3 regions of the Brevibacillus sp. BD137 genome follow, and region 1 is predicted to be linked to each of the others. Evidence: predicted binding sites of a transcription regulator. Region 1 holds the regulator's gene; each other region holds the start of a gene.
The links. Region 1 encodes CtsR, which represses protease genes until heat stress. Its sites were predicted from a motif close to ATGGTCAATAAAGGTCAAACA; they were not measured.
Positions count from the first base shown of each region.

Region 2: ODZ53_RS18310 (ATP-dependent Clp protease ATP-binding subunit) is a predicted target of CtsR. The motif match lies at 1,767-1,787, and genes of this name have one in related genera.
Region 3: clpP (ATP-dependent Clp endopeptidase proteolytic subunit ClpP) is a predicted target of CtsR. The motif match lies at 2,483-2,503, and genes of this name have one in related genera.

Region 1 covers NZ_JAOTNO010000018.1:76,955-81,243, reverse strand. Annotated here, with positions in the region: gene ODZ53_RS26850 (MGDG synthase family glycosyltransferase) at 163-1,284, shown strand; gene ODZ53_RS26845 (HAD hydrolase-like protein) at 1,314-2,000, shown strand; gene ODZ53_RS26840 (CtsR family transcriptional regulator) at 2,189-2,653, shown strand; gene mcsA (protein-arginine kinase activator protein McsA) at 2,670-3,188, shown strand; gene mcsB (protein-arginine kinase McsB) at 3,208-4,281, shown strand.
Region 2 covers NZ_JAOTNO010000008.1:106,608-110,896, reverse strand. Annotated here, with positions in the region: gene ODZ53_RS18320 (TetR/AcrR family transcriptional regulator) at 1-505, shown strand, start outside; gene ODZ53_RS18315 (MFS transporter) at 570-1,709, shown strand; gene ODZ53_RS18310 (ATP-dependent Clp protease ATP-binding subunit) at 1,828-3,966, shown strand; gene ODZ53_RS18305 (YqaA family protein) at 4,021-4,289, opposite strand, start outside.
Region 3 covers NZ_JAOTNO010000006.1:145,581-149,869, forward strand. Annotated here, with positions in the region: gene lonB (ATP-dependent protease LonB) at 1-393, opposite strand, end outside; gene clpX (ATP-dependent protease ATP-binding subunit ClpX) at 590-1,855, opposite strand; gene clpP (ATP-dependent Clp endopeptidase proteolytic subunit ClpP) at 1,876-2,457, opposite strand; gene tig (trigger factor) at 2,589-3,881, opposite strand; gene ODZ53_RS15580 (metallophosphoesterase family protein) at 4,006-4,289, opposite strand, start outside.

The DNA.
Region 1 (4,289 bases):
ACGTATCTTGCAGCAAGAAGTCAAACTCGCGATTATTTTGTCGATAAGTTAGGCCGAATGACCGACAAGTTCCCTCTTGCAGACGGGTCTTGGGGTAGACTAACATGAGAAGGTACCTGATCCAGGCGTTGGAGTAGGCGAGGTTATGAAGGAGAATCGTTCATGAAAAAAATTCTAATCTTTTCCGCTTCCATCGGTAACGGACACAACCAGGCAGCGCGGGCCATGCAAGAAAGCTTGGCTGAGAGTGGTTGCACATCAATGATTATCGATACGTTGGAGTATATTAGCCCCACCTTTCACAAGATTTTGCTGGAAAGCTATATGAATCTGTTGAGGCTGTCACCCAAGATGTGGGGCAGAATTTATCATAATACAGAAAAAACCCGTTTCTTTGATATGAATGTGCTAATGAATAAGTTATTGGCAAACAAACTGAAAAAGTTGATCAACAGTGTACAGCCTGATGCCTTTATTGCTACGCATCCGTTTGCAAGCTGTATGCTCTCCGTACTGAAGGGAAGAAATGATTGGAAGGAACCAATCTATACGATTATTACTGACTATACCATCCATCCTTCATGGATTAATCACCATATCAATTATTACTTCATCGGTCATGAGCAGCTGTATTACCTGTTAGACGTTTATCGACAGGATCATCAAAAATTCATTCCGATGGGCATTCCTATCATGAAGAAATTCAGTTTGCCATTGGAACCCGAATTGATTCGGCAAAAGCTCGGTCTCGCTCCTGAACAAAAGAGCATTATTCTTTCGGGGGGCGGATTGGGTCTCGGCTCGATGGAAAAGGTATTAGATGGGCTAGAAGAGATTAACATTCCCTTGAAAACCTTTGTGTTAACAGGGACAAACGACAAGCTATACAATAAGGTGACAAATCGTACGTATCGGCATGAAGTCGTTCCGCTAAAATTCATCAATAACTTCCACGAATACTTGGAAACGGCTGATTTAATTGTCACCAAATCAGGCGGACTTACATCAGCTGAAGTAATGAGTAAACGGGTACCCATGATTGTTTACAACCCTCTGCCTGGACAGGAAGAGAGGAATAGCCACTTTTTGCTCAATAATGGGTGTGCGGTACACGCGAATCTATCCGAGCAGTTGATTTACTTTATCGATGAACTATTGCATAGCCCGTCCAAGGTGGAATATATGCGTAGAATGGGACAAAAAATCTCGAAGCCAGATGCTGCACAACGAATTACTGAGTTTATCATGGATGATATGAATATGTTGCCAAGAAAAGTAGAATAGCTGCCTAGCCAGACAAAATGGAGGAACCCATGACTGCACCATTCGCGATATTATTTGATATGGATGGCACGTTACTACAAACAGAAAAGCTGTCGACCCCCGCTTTTATTCGAACGTTTGACCAGCTTCGTCAAAAAGGGCTATGGCAAGGAGAAACCCCTGACGAACGTGAACTGATCAATGTACTGGGAATGACGATCGAGCAGATCTGGGACAAATTACTGCCGGGTGCGAGTGGAGAAGCCATTCGGTCAGCAGATGCCTTCTTGCTAGACAATGAAATCCAGTTACTCAAAGAAAAAGTGACCGAGCTATATCCGGATGTAAAATCAACCTTAGAAAAGCTGCATGAAAAAGGATTTGCTTTATTTGTAGCAAGCAATGGGCAGGAAGAGTACATCGATGCCATTTGTCAGGCATACGAGTTAAAGCCGCTGATGACAGACCTGTACTCGGCTGGTCGTTTCCGCACGCATTCCAAAAATGACCTGGTTGCAAAACTGTTGTCTGATTACAAAATTGGGCAGGCCATCATGGTAGGAGATCGTCACTCCGACGTGGAAGCAGGCAAGACAAACGGTTTATTTACCATTGGATGTGACTTTGGTTTTGCGAAACCAGGCGAGCTTGATGGGGCAGATGTTATCATCACCAGCTTCTCTCAGCTACTGAATCATTTGCCAGCAATCGACACCAATAAGCAAGAACAAGCATAAACCATTCCTCAGGGAGTGGTTTTTTTGTTGATCATGTCCAAGTTTCAAGCGACCCTCTTTTGCCCACACTAGAATGTGTAAGGGACACTTGCGGGCACGCACTAAACCCATTATAATTAACGTCAAAGATAGTCAAAGTCAATAGGTAACCTCATAAGAACATACACAGAGGAATAGGAGGCGATGACTTGCGAAACATCTCGGACATCATTGAACATCACTTGAAAAGCATCCTTACTAACAGTCCCAATGGATCGATCGAGATTCAGCGTAGTGAGCTTGCCGACCATTTTCAATGTGTGCCGTCTCAGATCAATTACGTCATCAATACGCGCTTTACCGTTCAAAAAGGATACCTCGTAGAGAGTAAGCGCGGGGGCGGCGGGTATATTCGCATACGCAAGGTGCAGATTGTCAGCAAAGCACGCTTGCAGGAATTGCTAACAGAAGAACTGATTGGAGAGAGCATCAGTCAGAGTGTGGGAAATGCGATCGTAGAAAGACTATTAGAGGAAGGGTTAGTCAACATTAGAGAAGCCACCTTGATGAAAATCGCTACCTCGCGAAACGTTTTGACTCTGGAAGCCGAATTGCGGGATCGTTTGCGGGCAAATATTTTAAAGCAGATGATCGCGGCAATCTTGTTGAAGTAAAAGGAGGTATGATGTTATGAACTGTGAGGAATGCGGAAAACGACCGGCGACACTTCATTTGACGAAAATCGTCAATGGCGAAAAAACCGAATACCATATTTGCGAGCAATGCGCTCATGAAAAAGGGGACGTCTTTACCGGCTTTCACAACTTCAGCATCAACAATCTCCTGTCAGGACTTTTAAAATTTGATCCCATGCAAAAGAATGGACGCGAAACGGCAACGAATAAGCCGCTTCAATGCGAAACATGTGGACTCACATATTCTCAATTTAGTAAAAGCGGCCGATTTGGCTGTAGTGATTGCTACACCTTTTTGGGGGATCGACTGGACCCACTTTTCCGCCGGATTCATGGAAACACACAGCATAGTGGAAAAGTACCAGAGCGTACCGGTGGCAAACTGAAGATCCGTAAAGAGCTGGAGCAACTAAAGCAAGCGCTGCAAAGTCATGTCGCCAGTGAGGAGTTCGAGAAGGCTGCAGAAATGCGTGATCGAATTCGAGCATTGGAACAAAAAATGGCCCAATCGTAGCAAGGGAGGTTAGCTGGTTATGTCCCAAAAGCAGTTTATGCAAAACCCGTGGAGCAATTGGATGAAAGGAGAAGGTCCTGATTCCGACATTGTCATAAGTACACGGCTGCGTATCGCCCGTAACCTGCGCCAGCACCCTTTTCCGTTATTGGCAACGGACTCGCAGGCCGAGGAAGTCGTCAGAAAGGTAACGGAAGTAAGCGATTCGGAGGCAATGCGCAAACGGCATCAGCTTCAGGTCATCCATATGGATCAAATTAACCCGTTAGAAAAACGGGTGCTCGTAGAAAAGCATCTGATTAGCCCTCATCTGGCAGAGGAATCCCGTAAAGGTGCCGTATTGCTTCGGGAAGATGAGTCTGTCAGCATTATGGTTAATGAAGAAGACCACATTCGAATACAGGTACTATTACCCGGGTTTCGTTTGAACGAGGCATGGGAAATAGGTACGAAGATAGACGACATTTTTGAGAAAAGCTTGAACTACGCGTTCGACGAAACTCGAGGGTATCTTACAAGCTGCCCAACCAATGTGGGTACGGGAATTCGTGCATCCGTGATGCTGCACCTGCCCGCTCTGGTGATGACGCAGCAGATCAGCAGAATTTTACAGGCGATTAATCAAGTTGGTCTGGTCGTTAGAGGAATTTACGGAGAGGGCAGCGAAGCTCTAGGGAATCTTTTTCAGTTATCCAATCAGGTCACACTGGGGATGTCTGAGTCGGATATCCTTTCCAATCTTTATGGTGTGGCCAGACAGATTATTGAGCAAGAGCGTGTGGCACGCACTTACTTGCTGGAGCATACCAGGGTTTCTTTGGAGGATCGGATTTTTCGGTCGTATGGTATCTTGATGTATGCCCGTACGGTAGAGTCCAAGGAAGCGGCTCAGCGCCTGTCAGATGTACGTCTGGGGATTGATCTAGGCATCATTCCTAATGTATCTCCGCTCGTCTTAAACGAACTGTTGGTCACGACACAGCCAGGTTTTTTACAACACCACGCTGGTCAAAAGCTCACTCCGGACCAACGCGACGAAAGAAGGGCAAGGCTAATCCGCGAACGTCTACGCGTAGTAGAATCACAAGAGTAATCGTAATG
Region 2 (4,289 bases), on a different contig from region 1:
CTCTACGCATGATTTATGCAGTGATACTGGACTAGGGAAAGGCAGCTTGTACAATACGTTTGGCAGCAAACAGGACCTGTATCTTGCAGTGGTGGAACACTATCACGATACCGGGATTCGTGAACAGCGGGCATTATTGGAAGGTCCGGATTCTGTGAAAAAACGGTTGCAAAATTTTTTAGCGTGGGCATTCGTGGAAGACTTTGAATCAACGAATCCAAAGGGATGTTTGCTGATCAATGCGGGATTGGAACGGGCAAAAGACGATCCCAAGATTGAAGAAATCGTCTCCAGGCATGTTGAACTTCTGAAGGATACCATGGAAAAAGTGATGGAGGAAGGCTTGCGAACGGGTGAAATCTCTCAAAAACGATCTGCGGTGGATTTGGCAAGCCTATTTTTAAGCAGTTACTACGGTTTTCGTGTATTGAATACATCCACACAGAATCGGACATTGGCTGAACAAATTATGAAGGGGACCATGGAATCTATCTTCGGCGCGTAATGCGCTCTTTTTTTGAGTTATTTTTGTACCGATTGTTACAATAATAAGTAAGGAGGGCTTCCTCATGCCGTCGATGATTTATTTGTTAGCGGTAGCGATTTTTGCAATGACGACTTCTGAATTTATGGTGGCAGGTATGATGAATGACCTTGCCTATGATTTCGGCGTATCGATCTCATCCATCGGGTATTTCATTACGGCGTATGCGGGTGCAATGGTGATAGGGGGCCCGCTACTAACAGCAACGCTCCTGCACATTCGCCGAAAACAAGCGTTGCTATCATTGATTGCCGTCTTCTTTATTGGTCAAACGTTAGGATCAATGGCTTGGAATTACGAGTCGATGATGCTTGCGCGTATCCTAACGGGTATTGCCTCATCCGCTGCGTTTGGCATCTCTGTCAGTATTTCAGCCGGCTTGGTTCCCCCTCATTCACGGGGAAAGGCCGCTTCGATTGTTTTGGCAGGCTTAATGATTGCTACTGTCGTAGGACTCCCCCTGACAACTGTGATTGCACAATATTTCGGCTGGAGAATGAGCTTTTGGGCTGTTGCTATCGTTGTATTGCTATCAGGGATTTTGATTCAATGGCTGCTCCCTTCCTCCACACAAAAAGATCGGATGAACGCAAAGGATGAGCTTGCCAGTTTTCAAAATCCGCACCTTTGGGCCGCGTATGCAACGAGTATGCTGATCATTGGCGGTACCTTCGCAGCGTTTAGTTATTTTACTCCGATTCTTACGGAAGTAACGGCATTTTCGGATGCGAGCATCCCGTATTTGCTTGCCCTTTACGGTATCGCGACCGTGATCGGAAATATCGTGATTGGCAGACTTGCTGATCGTTTTACCATGCGAATCCTTGTAACGGGATTAAGCATCCTCCTAGGGGCATTGGTTCTGTTTGCGGTAGGTGCCGAAAATAAATGGATCGCGGTGCTGTCCATTGTTCTGATTGGGTTGACGGGTGTAGCGATGAATCCGGCCATGATTGCGCGCGTCATGAATACAGCAGGCAGTGGGACGATGGTAAACACGTTGCATACTTCTTTTATTACATTGGGTGTTGCCATTGGTTCTTTCTTAGGCGGGATCGGGATCAGCAGTGGCTATGGACTTGTTTCACCATTGTGGGTAGGGGCTTGTTTCGCCGTTATCGGGTTACTTTCAATCGTTCCTTACTTGCAAAAGAGCAAAGTGTAAAAAACCATACAATCCCTCTTGAAAGTCAAAAAAGGTCAAACTATAATAAAGTCAACGAAGGTCAGAAAAGGTCAAAGGTCTTCTGAATTCCAAAACAACGCTTTTGGGGGGATTGAATATGCATTGTGAAATCTGTAAACAACGAGAAGCAACTGTGACAGTTCATATACGTGTACAAAATCAGCAACAAAAATACGATCTGTGCCAGGATTGCAAAACAAAGCTGACCAACAAAATGGGAGTGGGTATGGGCTTTAGTCCTTTCTCCTCCTTCTCTGGACTGGATGAGTTCCTGCAAGGCTTTGCTCAAGGCCAGATGAATCCGGGCAAAGCTTCCGGTCAACCGCAGCGACAAGCGCCAGAACGCGGTGGGGGCATCCTCGATGACCTGGGCCGTAATCTAAACGATGCGGCACGTGCCGGACTAATTGACCCTGTGATTGGACGCGAACAAGAAATCGAGCGTGTCATTGAGATTTTGAACCGTCGCAACAAAAACAATCCGGTTCTGATCGGGGAGCCAGGGGTCGGGAAGACGGCGATTGCGGAAGGCCTCGCTCTGCGCATTACGGAAGGGCAAGTACCGACCAAGCTGAAAAACAAGCAGGTGTACATTTTAGATGTCGCCTCTCTAGTTGCAGGAACGGGAATTCGCGGACAGTTCGAGGAAAAAATGAAGCAAGTGATTGCTGAGCTGCAAAAACGCAAAAACGTCATCCTGTTTGTGGATGAGATTCATCTCTTGGTGGGGGCAGGCTCTGCGGAAGGATCTATGGATGCAGGGAACATTCTGAAGCCAGCTCTTGCTCGCGGTGAGTTGCAGCTGATTGGGGCAACTACATTAAAAGAGTATCGCGTGATTGAAAAAGACGCTGCACTGGAGCGCCGCCTGCAGCCAGTCATGGTCAAGGAACCAACCGTAGAACAAGCCATCGAGATTTTGAAAGGTTTGCGCCCGAAATACGAAGCATTCCACCAAGTCGCTTACTCGGATGATGTCATCCGTGCCTCCGTGGAATACTCCCATCGTTACATCCAGGATCGATTCTTGCCCGATAAGGCGATTGATCTCATGGATGAAGTGGGCTCGCGCTTGAACCTGAGATCCTCCGTGGTGGATACGTCAGAGTTGCATGAGCGTCTGGCGCAAATCAATCAGGAGAAAAAGGAAGCGACAGAGCAAGAAGCATACGAACGAGCTGCCCGTCTGCGAGACGAGGAAGCGGGCATTTTAGAGAAGCTGGATCAAATCGAGGGCAAGGAACAACGCGTTAAGGTTGACGTCACAGAAATCCAAGCCTTGATCGAGCAAAAGACGGGGATTCCTGTTACTAAGCTGCAAAGTGATGAGCAGATGAAAATGAAAAACCTGGCAGCTCATTTGGAAGCAAAAGTCATTGGCCAGTCCGAGGCGGTCACACAAGTAGCGAAGGCGATTCGACGCAGTCGTGCAGGTCTGAAACCGAAAAACAGACCGATTGCTTCCTTCCTGTTCGTCGGTCCGACTGGCGTAGGGAAAACAGAGCTGTCCAAAGCGCTGGCAGAAGAGCTGTTTGGTACCCGTGATTCCATGATCCGCCTCGATATGAGCGAGTACATGGAGAAGCACTCGGTATCCAAATTGATCGGTTCTCCTCCTGGCTACGTCGGTCATGAGGAAGCAGGTCAGCTGACAGAGCGCGTACGCCGCAATCCATACAGCATTATCCTGCTGGATGAGATCGAAAAAGCACATCCGGACGTGATGCACATGTTCCTGCAAATTTTGGAGGATGGCCGTCTGACAGATAGTCAGGGCCGTACGGTGAATTTTAAGGAGACGGTCATCATTGCGACGAGCAATGCCGGTGTGATCGAGCGTAAAATCTCCGTTGGCTTTGGAGCACAAGCGCCCGAGCCTGCCACCGTGCTGGATTCTCTGGGAGCGTACTTCAAGCCGGAGTTCCTGAACCGCTTCGACTCGATCATTTCCTTTGCTCATCTGGAAAAACAGGATTTGGTCAAAATCGTCGATCTGCTGCTGCAAGATGTCATGGGCAATCTGTCTGAGCAAGGAATGGAGATCAGCGTGACAGATGCCGCAAAAGAAAAGCTGGCTGAGCTGGGCTACAACCCTGCCTTCGGGGCACGTCCATTGCGCCGCGTGATTCAGCAATATGTTGAGGATGGCATTGCGGATCTGGTGATGGAAGAAGACAATGTGACAGCAATGGTCATTGATGTCGAGGATGATGTAATTCGAGTGAAAAAAGGTTAACAGTTGTAAAAAAAGAAACCCCGATTGGGGTTTCTTTGCTTTTTACGATCTTCTTTATTTATTCATGAGTTTCTCATTGATGCCATTGCTGACGCCAGTACTTTCCATTTTCAGCTGGCGGCGCTTGGCGACAATTTTCTTCACCCATAACCCGACCAAGATGAGCGGCACCACGGTGAGAAAGATATAGAGAGAAACGTTATGGACCATATTTTCCGCCATTTTACCGTAAAAATAGAACAAGAGTCCAACTGCGTAAAATTTGACTGCCCGTCCAATCGCGGCATACCCGATCAATTTCCACAACGGGAATTTCAAGCAAC
Region 3 (4,289 bases), on a different contig from region 1:
TTCAATAAACTTGGCATCAGAAGAAAACGGTGATAGCTGATTTTTCTTCGCTTCTTCCAGTACGACCCTAGCCGCTGCGGTCTTGCCTACACCTGGTGGTCCATAAATAATGACATGCTGTGGGTTGGGACCGCACAAAGCGGCACGCAACGCGCGAAGCCCATCTTCTTGTCCTACAATTTCTTCCAAAGTCGCTGGTCTTGTTCTCTCTGACAGAGGTTCTGTCAACGCAACCATTCTCATTTTACGAATGGAATCAAGATCCTTGCGCGATTCCTTTTCGGTTGAGGTTTTCGTGTTTCTCTGCGCTCGCAGCAAGTTCCAAAAGTAGGTGCCGATCACGATACCAACAACCACTTCAATGACAGCAATGACCAATGTCGTATAGTCCATATGCAGTCCCTCCCATGCGTCTTCGCTTGCGGTCAACTTTTGTCCTCCGAAGAGAGAGGAGCACGTTCATGACCGTATTGTGCATATGTAAAGCTTCTCTTGAACGATATCAAGTAGTATTGCCCCGCAAGCGTAGACGTAAACCACCAACAAAAAACCACCTCGCTGATAACGAGATGGTTTTTGTAGACAATGCTTAGGCTGTTTCTTCGTGCAATTCCTGGCCTTCTTTGGTCAACAGTTGCGGCTTCACTTTATCGCGTACCGTTTCTTCGGTAATGACACACTTGTTGACGTCTTCTCTGGAAGGAAGCTCATACATCATATCGAGCATGATTTGTTCGATAATCGCACGCAGTCCGCGCGCACCAGTGTTGCGCTTAATCGCCTCTTTGGCGATTTGCAGCAGCGCACCGTTATCGAACTCCAGCTCAACACCGTCGAGACTCAGCAGTTTTTGGTACTGTTTCACCAAAGAGTTTTTCGGCTCTGTCAGGATACGCACGAGCGTCTCCTCATCCAGCGGCTCCAAAGTAGCCAGCACTGGCAAACGACCAACGAACTCCGGAATCAGACCAAATTTCAGCAGGTCTTCCGGCAAAATGTATTTCAGGTATTCTCCGGCTTTCAGATCGCCTTTTACGCCATCGCCGAAGTCTGCACCGAAACCGATAACTTTTTTACCCAAGCGACGCTTGATAATCTGCTCGACGCCATCAAATGCACCGCCGCAGATGAACAAAATGTTCGACGTGTCGATTTGGATGAACTCTTGGTGAGGATGCTTGCGTCCGCCTTGTGGTGGAACACTCGCAACGGTACCCTCCAAAATTTTCAAGAGCGCTTGCTGAACGCCTTCACCAGATACATCACGCGTGATGGATGGGTTTTCCGATTTGCGGGCTACCTTATCAATCTCGTCGATGTAAATGATTCCTTTTTCAGCCTTCTCCACATCATAGTCAGCAGCTTGAATGAGCTTGAGCAAGATGTTTTCAACGTCTTCGCCCACATAGCCTGCTTCTGTCAGAGAAGTTGCGTCCGCAATCGCGAAAGGTACATTCAGAATGCGCGCCAATGTTTGCGCGAGCAACGTTTTCCCGCTACCAGTCGGACCGATCAGCATGATGTTGGATTTTTGCAGCTCCACATCCTCGATCTTCGCCCCGGAATTAATCCGTTTGTAGTGGTTGTACACCGCTACAGACAAGGATTTCTTCGCCATATCTTGACCGATGACATAGTCGTCCAAGATTTTGCGAATTTCCACTGGCTTTGGAATTTCTTTCATATCGATTTCTTCTTCAGTGCCCAGTTCTTCCTGTACAATTTCATTGCACAGTTCGATACATTCGTCACAAATGTAAACACCAGGACCAGCTACCAGCTTGCGCACCTGTTCCTGGGACTTGCCGCAGAAGGAACACTTCAGTTGGCCTTTGTCGTCGTTAAACTTAAACATGCGCTTCACCTCACAACGGGTCAGTTTTTGCGTTCGATAATAGAGTCAATCAATCCGTAGGCCTTTGCTTCTTCTGCACTCATGAAATTGTCGCGGTCTGTATCTTGCTCTACGCGTTCATAAGGCTGACCTGTCCGCTCAGACAAAATCTCATTCAGCTGGCGCTTCGTTTTCATAATCCATTCCGCATGAATGCGGATGTCTTCTGCTTGCCCACGCACACCGCCGAGCGGTTGGTGAATCATCACCTCGGCGTTTGGCAGAGCAAAGCGCTTGCCTTTTGCACCAGCAGCCAACAGGAAAGCACCCATACTGGCAGCCATGCCCACACAAATCGTGGACACATCCGGTTTGATGTACTGCATGGTGTCATAAATGGCCATTCCTGCTGTAACAGAGCCACCTGGAGAGTTTATGTATAGCGATATGTCTTTGTCCGGATCTTCTGCCTGCAAGAATAGCAGCTGAGCGACAACCAGATTGGCGATTTCATCATCAATCTCGGTGCCCAAAAGAATAATCCGGTCTTTCAGGAGGCGCGAGTAAATATCGTAGGAACGCTCTCCCCTGCTTGTTTGCTCGATGACCATAGGGATTAACATTATGTATTTTCCTCCTTTGCCGAAAAAAGTCAATGGTGGAAAAACAAGGCACGATACACTCGTGCCTTGTGGTCTTGACAGCCAGCGTCAGGGTTAGCCTGCCCTCTGACCAATCATGCGTTCTTCTAAGCTTATGCTGTTACTTTGCTTTCTGCAACCAGCAAATCTACTGTTTTGCGAGTTTGCACATCGCGGTACAGAGCAACCATGCCATCTTGTGCGGAGAAGATTTTGCGCAGCTCATCTGCTGGGCGGCCGTATACGCCAGCCAGTTTATCCAGTTCTGCGTTTACGTCTTCTTCTGTTGCTTCGATGTTTTCCGCTTTGCCAATTGCTTCCAAAGTCAAGGAAGTGCGAACACGGGATGTTGCGTCTGTACGCAATTGATCACGCAGTTGGCTCTCATCCATGCCGGAGAACTGGTAGTACAGTTCCAGCGTCATGCCTTGGTATTGCAGACGTTGACCAAATTCATTAACCATTTGATCCAATTCATGCTCAACCATTACTGCTGGCAAATCGATCTCAGCGTTTTCAGCTGCTTTCAGAACGAGTTGCTCACGAACATATTGATCTTTTTCTTGCGCTGTTTTTTCTTCGAGTTTTTTCTTGGTGTCTGCTTTCAGCTCTTCCAGCGTGTCGAACTCGCTCACGTCTTTGGCAAACTCATCATCCAAAACAGGCATGTTTTTGCGCTTCAGGCTGTTCAGTTTCACTTTGAATACCGCTTCTTTACCAGCGAGGTTAGGAGAGTGGTACTCTTCAGGGAAAGTTACGGTAATTTCTTTTTCTTCGCCGATGTTCAAGCCAGCCAGTTGCTCTTCGAACCCTGCGATGAAAGTACCGGAACCCAGTTCCAGAGAATAATCTTCCGCTTTACCGCCTTCAAAAGCTACTCCGTCTTGGAAGCCTTCGAAATCGATTACAGCGATATCGCCTGTTTGTGCGGCACCCTCTTCTACTGCTACGAGCTCAGCATGACGCTCTTGCATGCGCTTCAGTTCAGCGTCAACGCTCTCTTCTGTTACAGAGAAGTCTTTTTCTTCGATGGACAGACCTTTGTAGTCGCCCAGCTTCACTTCAGGCTTCACAGTTACAGTCGCTTTGAAGATCAGGTTTTTCCCTTGTTCCATTTGCGTTACGTCTACTTCTGGACGATCTACTGGCTCGATACCAGCTTCACGAACAGCTTGTCCGTATGCAGTTGGAAGCAGAATGTCAAGAGCGTCTTGGTACAAAGATTCTACACCAAAACGGGATTCGAACATTTTGCGTGGTACTTTTCCTTTGCGGAATCCTGGAACTTGAACTTTTTGAACCACTTTTTTAAACGCTTGATCCAATGCTGCGTCTACTTGCGTAGCATCTACTTCAATCGTCAGGACTCCCTGGTTATTCTCTACCTTTTCCCAATTTGCTGCCACGTAAACTTCCCCTCCTAAATCGAATAACAGAACATCGCCAGCCGCGCCATGGTATCTTCGCAGGCTCGGATGATAATATTCTAGCCATTATAACCATTCTAGTATAGCACAAATCTTTTAGTTTTCAAGAAGACCTCATTGGTCGACGAACAGAATAGTTCCCTCCCAATTGTGGAACCGGGTTGCCTGCATGATCATAAAACGCCACGGATATGTAAGTTTCTGTCGGGCTCGTTCCTGTCTCTTCTAAAAGAGCGTATGTCGGTACGTGAAAACCTCGTGGCATTTGCAGGCTACCTGGATTTAGAAACAAAATGTCTCTTTCTACTCCACAGACAGGTACATGGGAGTGACCGAATACGACTACATTTGCCCCGACCTCTTCTGCACGGTAATGAAGGCGCAGAA